2 linked regions of the Rhodopseudomonas palustris genome follow. The protein of the gene in region 1 interacts with the protein of each later gene in a pairwise test. Links are inferred from orthologs where the notes say so. Each region holds a gene or a part of one and is shown on either strand. Other genes may lie near its edges. The genes, in order: sufA and SR870_RS11700.

Evidence for each region.
Region 2: the proteins of sufA (region 1) and SR870_RS11700 interact in binary tests that used the Escherichia coli proteins (3 or more experiments, as listed by UniProt). The link is inferred for Rhodopseudomonas palustris from one-to-one orthologs.

What each region holds. Positions count from the first base shown.
Region 1 is NZ_CP140155.1:1,085,795-1,094,054, forward strand. The notes cover bases 3,015-5,905. They hold sufA (Fe-S cluster assembly scaffold SufA), read left to right. Parts: upstream 3,015-4,203; coding sequence 4,204-4,608; downstream 4,609-5,905. Other genes in these bases: SR870_RS04750 (cysteine desulfurase), read left to right, coding at 3,015-3,643; SR870_RS04755 (SUF system Fe-S cluster assembly protein), read left to right, coding at 3,640-4,008; goxA (CTQ-dependent glycine oxidase GoxA), read left to right, coding at 4,766-5,905. In the rest of the region: Fe-S cluster assembly ATPase SufC, read left to right, coding at 75-833; Fe-S cluster assembly protein SufD, read left to right, coding at 854-2,167; more of SR870_RS04750, read left to right, coding at 2,399-3,014; more of goxA, read left to right, coding at 5,906-6,727; SR870_RS04770 (NAD(P)/FAD-dependent oxidoreductase), read left to right, coding at 6,732-7,835; SR870_RS04775 (RidA family protein), read left to right, coding at 7,832-8,260. UniProt on the Escherichia coli protein: Is able to transfer iron-sulfur clusters to apo-ferredoxin. Multiple cycles of [2Fe2S] cluster formation and transfer are observed, suggesting that IscA acts catalytically.
Region 2 is NZ_CP140155.1:2,574,434-2,582,580, reverse strand. What follows is about bases 2,857-5,634. They hold SR870_RS11700 (2Fe-2S iron-sulfur cluster-binding protein), read left to right. Parts: upstream 2,857-3,974; coding sequence 3,975-4,295; downstream 4,296-5,634. Other genes in these bases: SR870_RS11690 (NAD(P)/FAD-dependent oxidoreductase), read left to right, coding at 4,971-5,634; SR870_RS11695 (thioesterase family protein), read right to left, coding at 4,354-4,809; SR870_RS11705 (Hpt domain-containing protein), read left to right, coding at 3,473-3,817; SR870_RS11710 (negative regulator of septation ring formation), read right to left, coding at 2,857-3,048. In the rest of the region: more of SR870_RS11710, read right to left, coding at 1-2,856; more of SR870_RS11690, read left to right, coding at 5,635-5,999; SR870_RS11685 (chloride channel protein), read left to right, coding at 6,438-7,712; SR870_RS11680 (glycosyltransferase), read right to left, coding at 7,756-8,147. UniProt on the Escherichia coli protein: Ferredoxin are iron-sulfur proteins that transfer electrons in a wide variety of metabolic reactions. Although the function of this ferredoxin is unknown it is probable that it has a role as a cellular electron transfer protein.

The sequences.
Region 1 (8,260 bases):
GTCATATCAACTCGTCCTTCGAGACGCGCGCGAGGCGCGCTCCTCAGGACGAGGGCCACACAGGAAGGCTGGCAATGTCCGCACTGCTCGAAGTCAAAAATCTCCAGGTCCGCGTCGCCGAGCGCGAAATTCTGCATGGGCTGACGCTCAGCGTGAATGCCGGCGAGGTGCACGCGATCATGGGGCCGAACGGCTCCGGCAAGTCGACGCTCTCCCACGTGATCGCCGGCAAGCCGGGCTACGAAGTCACCGGCGGCGAGATCCTGTTCAAGGGCGAGGACCTGCTGGCGATGGCGCCGGACGAGCGCGCCGCCAAGGGCGTGTTTCTGGCGTTTCAGTATCCGGTCGAAATTCCCGGCGTGGCGACGATGACGTTCCTGCGCACCGCGCTGAACGCGCAGCGCAAGTCGCGCGGCGAAGTCGAACTGTCGACGCCGGATTTCCTCAAGCGCGTCCGCGAGGTCGCAAGCTCGCTCGGCATTCCGCAGGAGATGCTGAAGCGCGGCGTCAATGTCGGCTTCTCCGGCGGCGAGAAGAAGCGCAACGAAGTGCTGCAGATGGCGTTGTTCCAGCCGAGCCTGTGCATCCTCGACGAAATGGACTCGGGCCTCGACATCGACGCGCTGCGCATCGCCTCCGAAGGCGTCAACGCGCTGCGCACGCCGGACCGCGCGATGGTGGTGATCACCCATTATCAGCGGCTCCTGGACTACATCGTACCCGACCACGTCCACGTGATGTCGCGCGGCAGGGTGGTGAAGAGCGGCGGCAAGGAACTGGCGCTCGAACTCGAAGCCAATGGCTACGCGCAATATCAGGACGCTGCGGCCTAAGGCGGATCGGACGGATCAAGATGAATATCGCAGTGGCGAAGACCGACAAGATGGACATGGCGGGCGCGAATTTAGCGAGCGTCGCCGCGCGCCAGCCGGAGGCCGGCAAGGTCGCGGACGCCCGCCGCGAGGCCCTTGACGCGTTCCAGCGCACCGGCCTGCCGCATCGCCGGATCGAGGACTGGAAGTACACCGATCTGCGCGCGCTGATGCGCGAGGTGCTGCCGGTGGCGCCTGCGCCCGACGCCGCGGCGCTGGCGCGGGCCGAGGCGGCGGTGAAGCTGCACGCGATCGAGGGCGTCCGCCGGCTGGTGCTGGTCGACGGCGCGCTGGCGACCAGCCTGTCGGATCTTGCGGCGCTGGAGCCGGGGCTGTCGATCCGCAGCCTGCGCGATGCGCTCGACGCCGGCGACGACCGGCTGCTGTCGCTCGACAATTCCAACCCGATGACGGCGCTGAACACCGCGCTGATGACCGACGGTGTGGTGATCGATGTCGCCGACGGCGCCAAGCCTGCGCGGCCGCTGCACATCCTGCACATCGCCTCGGGCGGAGCAGCATCGGCGATGTTCACGCGCACGCTGGTCTCGCTCGGCAAGGATGCCGCCGCGACCGTGGTCGAGAGCTACGTCGCCGGAGAAGGCGCGGGCGTCTATCAGGTGCACGACGCGGCGGTGATCGCGATCGGCGACGGCGCGCGGCTGGATCACGTCCGGCTGATCGAAGATTCGCGCGAGGCGTTCAACATCGCCGCGGCCGAAGTGCGCGTCGGCGCGCATGCACACTACAACGTCGTCGGAATCGCGACCGGCGCGCTGGTCAGCCGCTATTCGTCGACCGTGACGATCGCCGGCGAGCACGCGCATGTCGAAACCAACGGCGTCAATCTCTTGAACGGCAAGCAGCACGCCGACACCACGCTGGTGATGAATCACGACGTGCCGCATTGCGTCAGCCGCGAAGGCTTTCGCGCGGTGGCCGACGATCGCGGGCACTCGGTGTTCCAGGGCCGCATCAACGTGCGCCAGCCGGCGCAAAAGACCGACGCCAAGATGATGACGCGGGCGCTGCTGCTGTCCGACGAGGCCGAGGCCGACAACAAGCCGGAGCTCGAGATCTTCGCCGACGACGTCACCTGCGGCCACGGCGCCGCGATCGGCGCGCTCGACGATCAGTTGCTGTTCTATCTGCGCGCGCGCGGTCTCGCCGAGAAGGAGGCCGAGGCGCTGCTGATCCAGGCCTTCGTCGGCGAGGCGATCGAGGCGATCGCCGACGACAATCTGCGCGAACTCGCGATCGGCGCCGCCGAGCGCTGGCTGGCGGCGCGGGGGTAGGGCGGACAATCATGCAGTCGGCGTCCCGGAGCCAGAAGCGAGCACGCACTTCACCTCTCCCCGCGCGCGGGGAGAGGTCGGATCTTCGCGTAGCGATGATCCGGGTGAGGGGGCGTCTCGCCGAGTCTCGGCCTCGCGGAGACGCCCCCTCACCCCAGCCCTCTCCCCGCGCGCGGGGAGAGGGAGTGGATGCGGCACTGCTGCGATCGCTCTCGAGTTGGAAGGCCTGACATGGCACATCCCGCGGTTTCAAACGGATCCTACGACGTCGCCAAAGTCCGCGAGGATTTTCCGGCGCTGGCGCTGAAGGTCTACGGCAAGGATCTGGTGTATCTCGACAACGCCGCCTCGGCGCAGAAGCCGCGAATGGTGCTGGAGCGGATGACCAAGGCGTATGAGAGCGAATACGCCAACGTGCATCGCGGCCTGCATTATCTCGCCAACGCGGCGACCGAAGCCTATGAGGGCGGCCGCAGCCGGGTGCAGCAGTTCCTCAATGCCAAGCGGCCGGAAGAGATCATCTTCACCCGCAACGCCACCGAGGCGATCAACATGGTGGCGTCGTCGTTCGGCGCGCCGAATATCGGCGAGGGCGACGAGATCGTGCTCTCGATCATGGAGCACCATTCCAACATCGTGCCGTGGCACTTTTTGCGCGAACGTCAGGGTGCTGTTCTCAAATGGGCGCCGGTCGACGACGACGGCAATTTCCTGATCGACGAATTCGAGAAGCTGCTGGGGCCCAAGACCAAGCTGGTCGCGATCACGCAGATGTCGAACGCGCTCGGCACCATCGTTCCGGTCAAAGAGGTAGTGAAGCTGGCGCACGACCGCGGCATTCCGGTGCTGGTCGACGGCAGCCAGGGCGCTGTGCATCTGTCGATCGACGTCCAGGACATCGACTGCGATTTCTACATCATGACCGGCCACAAGCTGTACGGCCCGACCGGGATCGGCGTGCTGTACGGCAAGTACGATGTGCTCGCCAAGATGCGGCCCTACAACGGCGGTGGCGAGATGATTCGCGAAGTGGCGCAGGACTGGGTGACGTATGGCGACCCGCCGCACCGGTTCGAGGCCGGCACGCCGGCGATCGTCGAGGCGGTCGGGCTCGGGGCGGCGATCGACTACGTCAATTCGATCGGCAAGGAGCGCATCGCCGCGCACGAACACGATCTTTTGACGTATGCGGAACAGCGGCTGCGCGAGATCAACTCGCTGCGCATCATCGGCGCCGCCAAGGGCAAGGGGCCGGTGATTTCGTTCGAGATGAAGGGCGCTCACCCGCACGACATCGCCACCGTGATCGACCGCCAGGGCATCGCGGTGCGGGCGGGAACCCATTGCGTGATGCCGTTGCTGGAACGGTTCCAGGTCACGGCGACGTGCCGAGCGTCGTTCGGCATGTATAATACCCGTGAGGAAGTCGACCAACTCGCTAATGCGCTGATCAAGGCGCGGGACCTGTTCGCATGACCGATACGATCGAAGCCAAGGCCAATATGCAGACCGTCTCGGCGCTGCCGCCCGAGGAGACCGAGCGGCTCGGCACCGAGATCGTCGCGGCGCTGAAGACGGTGTTCGACCCGGAAATCCCGGCCGACATCTACGAACTCGGCCTGATCTACAAGGTCGAGATCAAGGACGACCGCACCGTCGACGTCGACATGACGCTGACGACGCCGAACTGCCCGGCGGCGGCGGAACTGCCGACCATGGTCGAGAACGCGGTCGCCACCGTGCCGGGCGTCGGCGTGGTCAACGTCGCGATCGTCTGGGAGCCGCCGTGGACGCCGGAGCGGATGAGCGACGAGGCGCGGCTCGTGCTGAATATGTGGTGAGACGATTGGCCGTCATTGCGAGGAGCGGAGCGACGAAGCAATCCAGTGCCGCGCGTGTGCCGCCCCTGGATTGCTTCGCGGAGCCTGTGCCCGGCCGGCGCGGAGCGCCGATCCGGGTGCTCGCAATGACGGGACTGACTGAGAAGAACAATGTCACACACGGGCGGCCTTGAACCGCCACGAGGACGTGAACACATGTCGGAGATGACACAGCTTTCCAACACCGAAAAGCCCGCTCGCCGGCCGCGCCCGCAGGTGATGCGCCTGACCGACGCTGCCGCGACCCGCGTCAAGGACCTGATGTCGCGCGCCGACAGCGAGATCGTCGGACTGCGCGTCGGCATCAAGAACGGCGGCTGCGCCGGCCAGTCCTACACCGTCGAATACGCCCACGATCTGAAGGCGAGCGACGAGGTGATCGAGGACAAGGGCGTCAAGATCCTGATCGACCCCAAGGCCGTGCTGTTCCTGCTCGGCACCGAGATGGACTACAAGGCCGACAGGATGCAGGCGCAGTTCGTGTTCAACAATCCGAACCAGATCTCGGCCTGCGGCTGCGGCGAGTCGGTCGAATTGCAGCCGGCCAAGATCGACGGCTGAGCGTAGCCCGGCAGCCTCGCCCGGCGTTCGACGCCGGGCCTCGATAGAAAACATCGAAAAACGATCGCTTCGCTCCAGTGCTGCAGCGGCATTAATCCGGCTTTAAGTTCCAGTTGCGAAGACCTTGCAGGTATTATTTGCAGGGGAGAGCTTCGGTATGAAGCGTCGGGATTTTCTGTTGGGCGCCGCGGCGCTGGGCCTTGGCGGGCCGATCCTCGGCAAGGCGGCGATCTCGTCGCTGCACGCGCAACAGCCGGCGCCGCAGGGCGCCAAAATCGCCAAGGTCGCGGTCTTCCCGGCGATCGGCTTCTCGCGCGTCGGCAATGCCGACGATTGGTTTCTCGCCCCCGAAGTCCCCGGCCTTTTGTCCGAGCCCGACGGCGGTTTCAAGGATCCGCGCGGCCGCATCAAGAAGCAGGTGCAGCGCTTCCGGCTGTTCGGCTACGACGATCAGGGCCGCGTGGTCCGCGAGATCGACGCTACGCAGGCGAAGTGGAGCGTGCACGTCGCCAACACCAAGGCCTCCTGGTACGGCTTCGTCAACGCGATGGATCAGGGCGCAGCCGCACCGGGCGTGCCGGGCGCGCAGCGCAACGCCTTCATCGCGCTCGACAAGCGCGAGGCGATGCTGTGCATCGATCCCGGCGCGGTGGCGATTTCCGGCGCCTCGGTGAACGGCGCGGGCGGCGACGACAATTATCGCATGAAGGGCCGGTTCTGGCAGACGCTCGACGTGCCGCTCGGCCATCTGCGCACCGACGACAAGGGCCGCCTGCTGGTGTTCGCCGCCGACGGCGTGTCGCGCTCCTCGCTGCCGCAGAATCCGGTGCGCGACTTCACCAACAATGACGGCTGGCACGACGACTGGGCCGACGGCTGGGTCAAGGCCAGCGTCAGCATCGACGGCGCGAGCGTCGACTGCGAACCGGCGTGGGTCGTGTGCTGCGGGCCGAAATTCGCGCCGCAGCTCGAACCGATCGTGACGCTGTACGATGCCGCGCGCGAGGCGATGATCGCCTCCGGCCAATTGCAGGCGCCGGCCGACAAGGTCTCGTTCCGCCGCGACGTGCTGCCGATCCTGCGCCGCGCCGGCGCGATGCAATGGGTCGCGGCGGCGTCGTTCCTGGGCGCGGCGTGGCACGACGTCGGCGACCTGTCCGACCCCGCGATCATCGAAACGCTGGCCAAGCCGACTGCTGATACCAGGGCGGCGCGCAAGAAGGTGTTCGACATCTTCCGCAGGCCGGGCGGCGAGGATCAGCGCGCCTATGCGGTGCCGATCATGCTCGGCGACGGCGTCAACTATCCGGACAGCCGGCATTCGTGGCTGGCGCTGACGCCGACGCAATATCGCGTGCTGGAGCTGTGGGCCGACGGCAAGTTCGAGGCGGACTACGCCAACGCCGCCGCGGATGCGGTGAAGACGCTCGACGATCTGCCGGTCGAACTGCGGCCCGAAGCGATGACGCGCGCGGCGCTCGACGCCTGCTCCGGCGGCGCGTTTCATCCCGGCGTCGAGATCACCTGGCCGATCCGCCACAAGGCGCTGTATCGCGGCCCCGACGAGACCAGATTGCCGTTCCGGATCGCGCTGTCGAACCGCAGATCGCTCAATCAGGATCTCGGGCTGCAGCTCAATCCGGTCAACGTCTTCGCCGGCAATCCGGACAAGCCGGATCAGGGCGCGCCGATCGGCCCGCAGGCGCCGGGCGATCTGACGCGCTGGATGGGCGTGCCATGGCAGGGCGACGCGTTCAGTTGCCAGGCGGTGCTGACCGCGTCGGGCTTCCCGACGCCGGTGTGGTGGCCGGCGCTGCTGCCGGTCGATGTGCTGCCCGAGGCGTTCTACAAGCAGATGATGCGCACCGATCTCTCCGCAGAGGAGCGGCTGCGGTTCTATCACACGCGCGTGCCGTGGGCGCGCGGCGCGGCCGGCATCGGCCTGCATGTCGAGGCCGGCTACACCGACGGCCTGCGGCGGATGATCGAGCTGTGGACGCGGATGGGCGTGGTGGTGAAGCGGCCCGGGCCGAAGGGGCTGGCCGGCGTGCCGGAGCAGGTGTTCGTCGAGGTGCAGCGCGGCTCGATGGACATCGTCGAGCCGAACCCGCAGCGCTAAGCGGATGGACCGCATTGCCATCATCGGCGCCGGCGTGGCGGGATTGGCCGCCGCCCGGCGGCTCGTCCTGGCGGGCCACCGTCCGATCCTGATCGCCCCCGATTCAGCGGTGCCGAACCGCGGCGAAACGCTGTCGCCGAAAGCGCTGACATTGCTCGAAGCGCTGCAATGGCCGCACCTGCTCGACGCCGACAGTACGTTGCCCGGCGACGGCCGGTTCTCGGTCTGGGGCGACGCCACGCTGCGCAAGGCGCCGGACCACGAGGGGCTCGGCTATCATCTGGATCGCGCCCAGTTCGAACGGCTGATGCGGACGGCTCTGTTCGCGCACGACCTCGAGCAGGCGCGGACCAGCGTGACCGCGATCGCGCACCGGCCTGCTTGTGTCGAACTGACGCTCGCCGATCGGGCCGTGATCTCGGCGCCCGCGGTGATCGACTGCACCGGACGCGCGGCGCTGTCGTCCGGGGAGGCCGCGCAGCGCCGGCGGCTCGACCGCCTGATCGCGGCGTGGCGCGTGCTCGATCTGCCCGACGATGCCGAGACCGTGGCGGCGACGCTGGTCGAAGCGGTGGAACTCGGCTGGTGGTACATGTCGCCGCTGCCCGGCCGGCGGATGATGCTCGGCCTGTTCACCGACAGCGATCTCGTCCCAACCGGCGTCGCGCAGGACGGCGTGCGCTGGGCCGGCCTCGCAGCCGGCACCCGCGCGATCGCGCCGCGGCTCGCGAGCCTCGGGCTGGAGGCGTCCGCGGCGGAGACGCCGCCGGCGATCGCGCCGGCCGCGTCGATCACCGTCGGCCGTCTCGTCGAGGGCCGCATCGTGCGGGCCGGCGATGCCGCCGCGGCACTCGATCCGATCGGCGCCAACGGCCTCGCCACCGCGCTGTGGAGCGGCACCCAGGCGGCGGGGGCGGCGCTCGGCCTGGCCAGGGGCGATGCCGACGCCGGCGCAGCCTATGAGCGCGACTATCTGCAGGGCGTCGCGCATCAGTTCGCGGCCCAGAACGCGATGTACGCCTCGGAGCAGCGCTTCGCCGACGCGCCGTTCTGGCGCCGGCGGCAGATCATCTCGTCCGAACCCGACCCCAAGGAGAGAACCGCATGAACCGTCCGCTCCGCGCGCTGCTGATCGCCGCTGCCGGCACCATGGCCTTGCCGGGCATCGCACCGGCGCAGGACAAGTCCGCCGTGCAGATCATCGCCCCGACCGACAAGACGATCACGCCGAGCGGCACCTGGAGCATGGGCGCCCGCGCCGGCGATTTCGTGTTCATCGGCGGGATGCGCGGCACCGACCGCGCCACCGGAAAGATGGTCGAGGGCGACGAGGCGCGGGTGCGGCGGATGTTCGACAACATGCTCGCCGCGGCCGAAGCCGCCGGCGCAACCAGGCACGATGCCGTGCGGCTCACCGTGTTCGTCACCGACGTCGCGAAATATCGGCCGGTGGTCAACAAGGTGCAGAAGGACATCTGGGGCGACGGCCCGTACCCGCCGCGCACCGTGCTGCAGGTGCCGGCGCTCGATCAG
Region 2 (8,147 bases), 1.5 Mb from region 1 along the record:
CGAGGTGGCGTCGCCGGCGCCGGTCAGGGTGCGCTCGATATCGGCCGACAGCGAGCGGATCTGATTGGCGACGTCCGAGGACGACGACACCAGCGTAGCCTGCGCCTCGCGGGCGCTGTTCAGCACCGAGGTCGAGGCCGTGCCGCCGACATCGGTCAGCGTGCGCTGAATCTCGGCCGACAGCGTCTTGATCTCGTTGGTGACGTCGGTCGAGGTCGCGACCAGCGTGGTCTGCGCCTCGCGCGCGCCGGCCAGCACCGACGCCGCGGTGGAGGTGCCCGCGACAGCGAGTGTGCGCTCGATATCGGCCGACAGCGACCTGATCTGCGCGAGCGTATCGCTCGACGCCGCGATCAGCTTCGATTGCGCTTCGGTCGCGCTCGCCACCACCGAGCTCGCGGCATTGGCGCCGACGGCGGTGAGCGCGCGTTCGATCTCGGACGAGGTGAGCTGCAGTTGCGCGCCGACTTCGGTCGACACCGACAGCATCGCTTCCTTGGCCGAGCGGGTGCCGGTCTGGATGGTGTCGCTGGTGCTGATGACGAGGCTGGTGAGCGAGCGCTCCGCGTCGGCGACGTGCGACTTGATACCGAGCGAGAGTTCCTCGGCGCGCGCCATCAGCAGATCGCTGGCCTCGCGGCCGGTGTTCTCGAAGCGGCCGGCCACGGCGTCGACGCGCGAGCCGAGCAGATCTTCGAACTGCGAGACGCGCAGGTCGATGTCGGTCAGCACGGTGCCGACGCGGCCTTCGAGACCTTCGTGGATGTCCTGGAAGCGGGCGCTGACGGTCGCCGCCAGACCGGCGCTGCGGCTGTCGATCGTCTCGGTGACGTTGCCGATGCGCTGATCGATGGCGTGGATCGCCTGCGCGGTGCCGTCGGTGAGCGAGTTGGTGAGATGCGACAGGCGGGCGTCGATCGCCTCGATCGCCTGCACCGCGCCCGCCGTCAGCGTGCCGGAGAGCCGGTCGATCCGGGTATCGATCAGATCGACGGCCTGGCTGGTGCCGGTGGTCATAGTGTCGGAGAGCTGCGCCACGCGCAGGTCGATCATATCGACCGCCTTCGTGGTGCCGGTCGACATCGTGGTCGCGAGCTCCGCGATCCGGCTGTCGATGGCCTCGATCGTCAGGGTCGAGCCGGCGGTCAGGGTGTCGGAGAGCTGCACGATGCGCGTATCGATGCTCTCGGTCACCGTCTGGGTGCGCGCCGCGAAGCCGTCGTCGAGCGATCGCAGATGTTCGCTGACGGTTTCGTCGAGCGACTTGATCTTGCTGTCGAGCGAGCCGTCGAGGCTGCCGACGCGGGTGTCGAACACGTTCTCGAAATGCGACAGGCGCTGATCGAGCGTGGCGCTGATCTCGCCGCCGCGCGCGGTGACGCGCTGATCGAAATTGTCGACGTAGTCCTTCAGCGTGGTGGAAATATCCTGGGTGCGCTGGCCCATGCGCTCGACGATGTCGCCGCCATAGGTCTTCACGGTGCGGTCGAATTCGGAGATGTGGCGGGTGATCAGCGCGCCGAGCGTGCCGCTGTCGCGCGCGAATTTCTCGGCGAGCTCGGAGCCCTGCTGCTTCACCAGATCGTCGAACGCGCTCATCTGCATGCTGAGGGCGTCGTGGGCGTTCTCGGTCTGGCTGACCACCTTCGCGACCAGGGTGTTGACGGTGACGTCGAGCGCTTCGCTGGCCTTGTCGCCGCTGGTGAGGATCTGGTCGGCGAGGCGGTTGCCGGCGTCGTCGATCTTGCTGACCAGATCGCCGCTGCGCAGCTCGAGCTCGAGCAGCAGCGAGTCCGAGGAGTTCTTCAGCGAGTCGTGGACCTGCTCGGTGCGCTCGGAGATGCCGTCGACGATGCTGGACGAACGCTGTTCGAATTCGCCGGTGATGCGGTCGAGGCGCTCGTTGAGCATCTCGTGGACGCGGTCGGCGAGTTCGACGAATTCGTCGTGGACGTGCCCGGTCTTGAAATTCAGGCTGGCGGTCAGCCGCTCGCTGGCGTCGAGCACCGCGCGGGTGGTCTCGGCGCTGGCTTCCTCGAGGCGATCGAGCAGGTCGCCGCCGCGCTCGCCGAGGGCGAGGATCATGTTGTCGCCGGCATTGCTCAGCGCGCCGGTGATGTGGGCGCCGCGCTCCTCGAGCGCGCTGGTGATGCTCTTCGCCACTTCGTCGACCCGCGAGGCGATCGCGTCGGAGATCAGCGCGATGTCGTGGCGCAGATCGATCTGCACGCCGGAGATGGCGCTGCGCACCTGCTCGGCCTGGCCGACCAGATTGTCGCGCTGATGCGCGATGTCTTGCAGCAGGGCGCGGATGCGGACTTCATTGTCGGAGTAGGCGCGTTCGAGCGCGGAGACTTCGTTGGCGACCAGAGTCTCGAGTTCGCCAGCGCGCGCGATCGCACGCTCGACGCCGTCGCCCATCGCCGCGACCTCGCGGCGGATCGCCTGACCGACGGTGACGACGGAATCGCTCGCCGCGATCTCGGGCTCGGAAAACCGCATCGCGACCTGCGCCATCGACTGCGCGATCATCCGCAGTTCCTGGCCGCGCCAGGTCAGGCTCGCGAGGAAATAGAACAGCATCACGGGGGCGAGGAACAGCGCGATCAGGCCGACCAGCGCCATCGTGCCGCCGGCGCCCTGGCCGACCATCGCCTGCAGCGAGGGCAGGAAGCTGACGGTGAGCACGATGCCGCCGAAAATCCAGACCCCGGCGAAGATCGAGGCGAGGGTGTAGACGTTGCGGGCCGGACGGCCCTTCTGCAGGGCCTGGAGCAACTGGCCGATGGTTTCACGGTCGTCGTTGGCCGGGCGCTGGGCGAACTGCCGGTCGTCGGGCTGTTCGAAACTGGGACGGTCGGCTGCGATCCGCGGCTCCGGCGCGCCGTCGTTGAAAGCGGGCGGGGGCAAGATCGCCGGCGAGTTCTCGCTCCGCGCCGTGATCGGATCGTCGGTCGCGGCAGGCGCATCGCTGATGTTCAGGGCCTCCTGAATCGCGGACAGCGCCACTTCGGTCGGATCTTTGATCTTCTTGGGATTATTCGCCATGTGACCTACGCCCTCGTTCTACGCATCCGGGGACACTGCTCGAAATTCGATCGCAGTTCTCCGGCTCCGGTCTGATGCTCAAAGCCGGCGCAGTCGAACCCCCTCGACGCCGGACTTTTGTCCACCACTTCCGCAAACATCCTATTGGCTCGGTGCATCGAATGAAATGGCCGACGTTAAGACATTCTTAATCATCGTTAACGGGAGTCGCCGCTAACTCCTTCCGCCGACGTGAAAATCCCCGCGAATGCTGGAAAGCGCAGGGAAATTGCGGACAAAATGGCCTCAAACTTGCGGCGTTGTCCCGAAATGATCCGTTAACCAATCCCGTGCTTGGATCGGCAATTCGCCGGCGGCTACGCGGAAAACGGCGGATTTCCGGGGAGAGAGCCTGTTGTCGCTGCAACTGGATTGGGTCGAGTGGATGGCTTCGCCGCCGTTGGTGCCGGATTTCGGGGCGATCGACGAGGGGCACCTCGAGCGGATGACGCTTGGGGATAAGTCGCTCGCGCGCGAGGTGCTGACGATCTTCTCGACGCAGGCGGCGAGCATGGTGGCGGTGCTGGCGTCCCGGCCTGCCGACGCGGCGGCGCTGGCGCATACGCTGAAAGGCTCGGCGCGGGCGATCGGGGCGTTCGCGGTGGCGGACGCGGCCGAGGAATTCGAGGACGCGCTGCGCTGCGGCAAGGATGTCTCCGACCGGCTCGCGGCGCTCGATGCAGCGGTCGAGCACGCAAGGGCCACGATCGGCGAGCGGCTGGAGCGCTGATCCGCCGCGACGCGCGCCTCGCAGGTCGCTGCGGCGAAAGGCCGATGGCGGTTCCCGATTTTGCCCGCCGGGGCGCTGGCGGAAAGCCGACCGACCCGCTATAGGACAGCCCGTCATCCTTTCCAGTCCGAACGAGCAGAGCGTCCGACGAGCAATCATGGCCAAGATTCACTTTGTTGATCACTCCGGAGAGACCCGCATCGTCGACGTCGAGAACGGCGCGACCGTGATGGAAGCGGCGATCCGCAACGCCATCCCCGGCATCGAGGCCGAATGCGGCGGCGCCTGCGCCTGCGCGACCTGCCACGTCTATGTCGACGAGGCCTGGCGCGAGAAGGTCGGCGGCCCGTCGCCGATGGAAGAGGACATGCTCGACTTCGGCTACGACGTGCGGCCGAACTCGCGGCTGTCGTGCCAGATCAAGGTCACCGACGAACTCGACGGCCTCGTGATTTCCACGCCGGACCGCCAGGCCTGATCCCAGCGTAACCGCCTCGGGCGCAAGGCGCCCCGGGCGTCAACGCTCGCTGCGCCTGCTAAGCGTGCTCGACGCCGTGCAGCCACCACGGCGCGAGGTTGGCGATGAGCTGATCGGTCAGCGGCGTCGGCTTGCGGCTGTGCGCATCGACCAGCACGGTGACCGCGCGCGCCGAGGCGACACAGACGCCGTCCGAGAACACCACCTGATCGAAATGCGTCGAGGTGCGGCCGAGCTTCACGAGGCCGATGCCGAGCTCGATGGTTCCCGGCCAGTGCAACTCGCTGCGGAAGTGGATGTCGAGCCGCACCAGCACCCAGGACAGCCCCTCCGGGATCAGCCCGTGCGACGCATCCTTCATCAGCGTCACCCGGCCGGTCTCGAAATAGCTGGCATAGACCGCGTTGTTGACGTGGTTGTTCGGGTCGAGATCGGCGAACCGGACATTGTCCGAAAGTCGGTAGGGGAAGTCCTCGAGCCGAGGCACTGCGTGGTCGCGGGATCGTGCAGACAAGGGCCATTCTCCGGGCTTTTGGAGACCATTGAGCGCAGTTCTTGAGATAGAACAAGGTGTCTACGCCGTTTTATGGCTTTTCTCCCCCGCCGGGCTTGGCTAGACAAGCCGCGGCCGGACCGCCCGCGTCCGAATATTCTTCAACCCGAAAAGAAACACCGATGACCGAAACGATCAAAACCGATGTGCTGATTGTCGGCGCGGGTCCGTGCGGACTATTCGCCGTGTTCGAACTGGGCCTGCTCGATATCAAGGTCCATCTCGTCGACATTCTCGACAAGGTCGGCGGCCAGTGCGCCGAGCTGTATCCGGAAAAGCCGATCTACGACATTCCCGGCATTCCGATGATCACCGGTCACGGCCTGACCGAATCCCTGATGGAGCAGATCAAGCCGTTCAACCCGACCATCCATCTCAACGAGATGATCGAGAGCGTCGAGAAGATCGGCGATCCGGAATTCCGCGTCACCACCGATGCCGGCACGGTGTTCGAATGCAAGGTGCTGGTCGTCGCCGCGGGCGGCGGTTCGTTCCAGCCGAAGCGGCCGCCGGTGCCGGGCGTCGAGGCCTATGAAGGCAAGTCGGTGCACTACGCGGTGCGCAAGATGGAAGAGTTCCGCGGCAAGGACATCGTCATCGTCGGCGGCGGCGATTCGGCGCTGGACTGGACGCTGAACCTCAACCCGATCTGCAAGAGCATGACGCTGGTGCATCGCCGCGACGATTTCCGCGGCGCGCCGCACTCGGTCGAGCAGATGCGTCAGCTCGTCGCCAGCGGCAAGCTCGATCTCAAGATCGGCCAGATCACCGAACTGCAGGGCGCCGACGGTCAGCTCTCGGGCGCGACCATCAAGCTCAACGACAACTCGACGGCGCAGATCAAGTGCGACGCGATGCTGCCGTTCTTCGGGCTGACGATGAAGCTCGGCCCGGTGGCGAACTGGGGCCTCAACCTCGAGAACAATCTGATCCCGGTCGACACCGGCACGTTCGAGACCAACGTCCCCGGCATCTTCGCGATCGGCGACATCAACACCTATCCGGGCAAGCTGAAGCTGATCCTGTCGGGCTTCCACGAGGCCGCGCTGATGTCGCAGAAGGCGGTGAAGTACGTCTATCCCGACAAGCGCGTCGTGTTCCAGTACACCACCTCGTCGACCAATCTGCAGAAGAAGCTCGGCGTCAATTGAGTACACGCGGCGGCGCCATGCCGCCGGCGGTTGATGTCGAGAGTTGTTAGTTCAGGGCGCGCCGACGGGCGCGCCCTTTGCGTTTCGAGCTGTTGGACGTTTCATCGATTGATTGAAGCGACATGGTCCTTGCCGAATGTACGGACTCCTCATCCTGAGGAGCCCGGCGAAGCCGGGCGTCTCGAAGGATGGCGGGGGATGCATGGCCCGCGGCGCATGGTTCGAGACGGCGCTGCGCGCCTCCTCACCATGAGGGTGTGCCTGTTGAGGTTGTGCCTGTGGTGAGCGTCCCGCCGGATTGATGTTGATGAAGGCCCGCAGCGGCGCTGCGCCCGCATCACGCCAAGTTTATGCCCCCGATTGCTGGACTCCGGCGCGGGGGACGCGGCATGAAGGGCCTCACGAGTTCCCAAGCCCTCGCGAGCGCCGATCCTGCCGATGAAATTCGCCCTGTCTCGCCGCCACAAGCGGCTGTTGGTCGTGGTGTCGACGCGGTCGCGGCGGCGGGCGATCTTTCTGCTGGGCGGGGTGGTGATCGGGGCGGCGGCCGCGGCGCTGGCGCAGCTCGCCGATCTGGCGCAGACGGCTTTCGTCGCGCTGCTCGGGCATTCGCGCTATCTGCCCTTCGTCGTCACGCCGCTCGGCTTCCTGATCTCGGTGTATCTGACCGACCGGTTCTTCCAGAATGCGCAGGGCAGCGGCATCCCGCAGGCGATCGCGGCGCGGCGGCTGACCGACCAGACCGCGCGCGGCCGGCTGGTGTCGATGCGCGTCGCGGTCGGCAAGTTCGTGCTCACGCTGTTCGGCCTGTTGGTCGGCGCGTCGGTCGGGCGCGAGGGGCCGACCGTGCAGATCGGCGCCTCGATCATGTTCGCGCTCGGGCGGCTGTCGCCGCGGCGGCAGCCGGCGCTGATTCTCGCCGGCGCCTCGGCCGGCGTGGCGGCGGCGTTCAACACGCCGCTCGCCGGCATCATCTTCGGCATCGAGGAAATGAGCCGCTCGTTCGAAACGCGGTCGAGCACGCTGATCATCGCCGCGGTGGTGGCGGCCGGCCTGACCTCGGTCGCATTGCTCGGCAACTACACGTATTTCGGCACCAGCGCGATGACGCTGCGCGGCGGCGTCGACTGGCTGGCGATCCCGGCCTGCGGCGTCGTCGGCGGGCTCGCCGGCGGCCTGTTCAGCCGCATCGTGGTGGCGGCGGGCGGGTTGCAGGCGATCGCCCGGCATCCGCTGCTGCTGGCGCTCGGCTGCGGGTTCGCGGTGGCGATCTGCGGCTTCGCGTCGGACGATACGGTCTACGGCACCAGCTATGCCCAGGTGAAGACGGCGCTGGAAAGCGGGTCGCCGCTGCCGACGGAGTTCGGCGTGCTGAAATGGCTGGCGACGACGCTGTCGTCGGTCAGCGGCCTGCCGGGCGGCATCTTCTCGCCCTCGCTGGCGGTCGGCGCCGGGCTCGGCAGCAACATCGCGGCGCTGTTCACCGACACGCCGATCGCGGCGATCATGCTGCTCGGCATGGTGGCCTATTTCTCGGGCGTGGTGCAGGCGCCGATCACCGCCTTCGCCATCGTGATCGAGATGACCGACAACCACACCATGGTGATCCCGCTGATGGCGACCTCGGTGATCGCCTATGCGGCGTCGCGCCTGGTGTCGGATGAGGGCATCTACCACGCGCTGGCGCGCCGCTTCGTGCAACCCGGCGCGTAGTTGCCGGCGCGCTGCGGTTCGTGCCTCGCCAGGCCCGGCGGTGTTATTTTCGGCGCATCAGCATCTTCGCGGCCTTCGCCGGGCCGAGCCGCAGCAATAGCGCGAGGAGCGAGATGCGGGAGACCGGGAGGTCGCGGCGCTCGCGCAGCAGATTCAGCGCGGCGGCCTGGGCGAATTTGCGTTCGCCGGCGGTCAGCGTCGATCGTTGTGAGGTGATCGCCGCGAGGTCGATCGCCGACGCGGGCGCGGCGCGCGCCAGCGCCGGATCGGCGAGTTCGAGCATCCGGTACAGCCGCGAGCTGTCGCGTTCGAAATCGCCGGGATTGGGATCGTGCCAATCGGGCGGCGTGGTGAGGGTCGCGGAAGGGTCGGGGCGACCCGAATTGCGGGCGGCGCCGGCGAGCTTGGCGAGGCGGGCCGAATAGATCTGCCGCA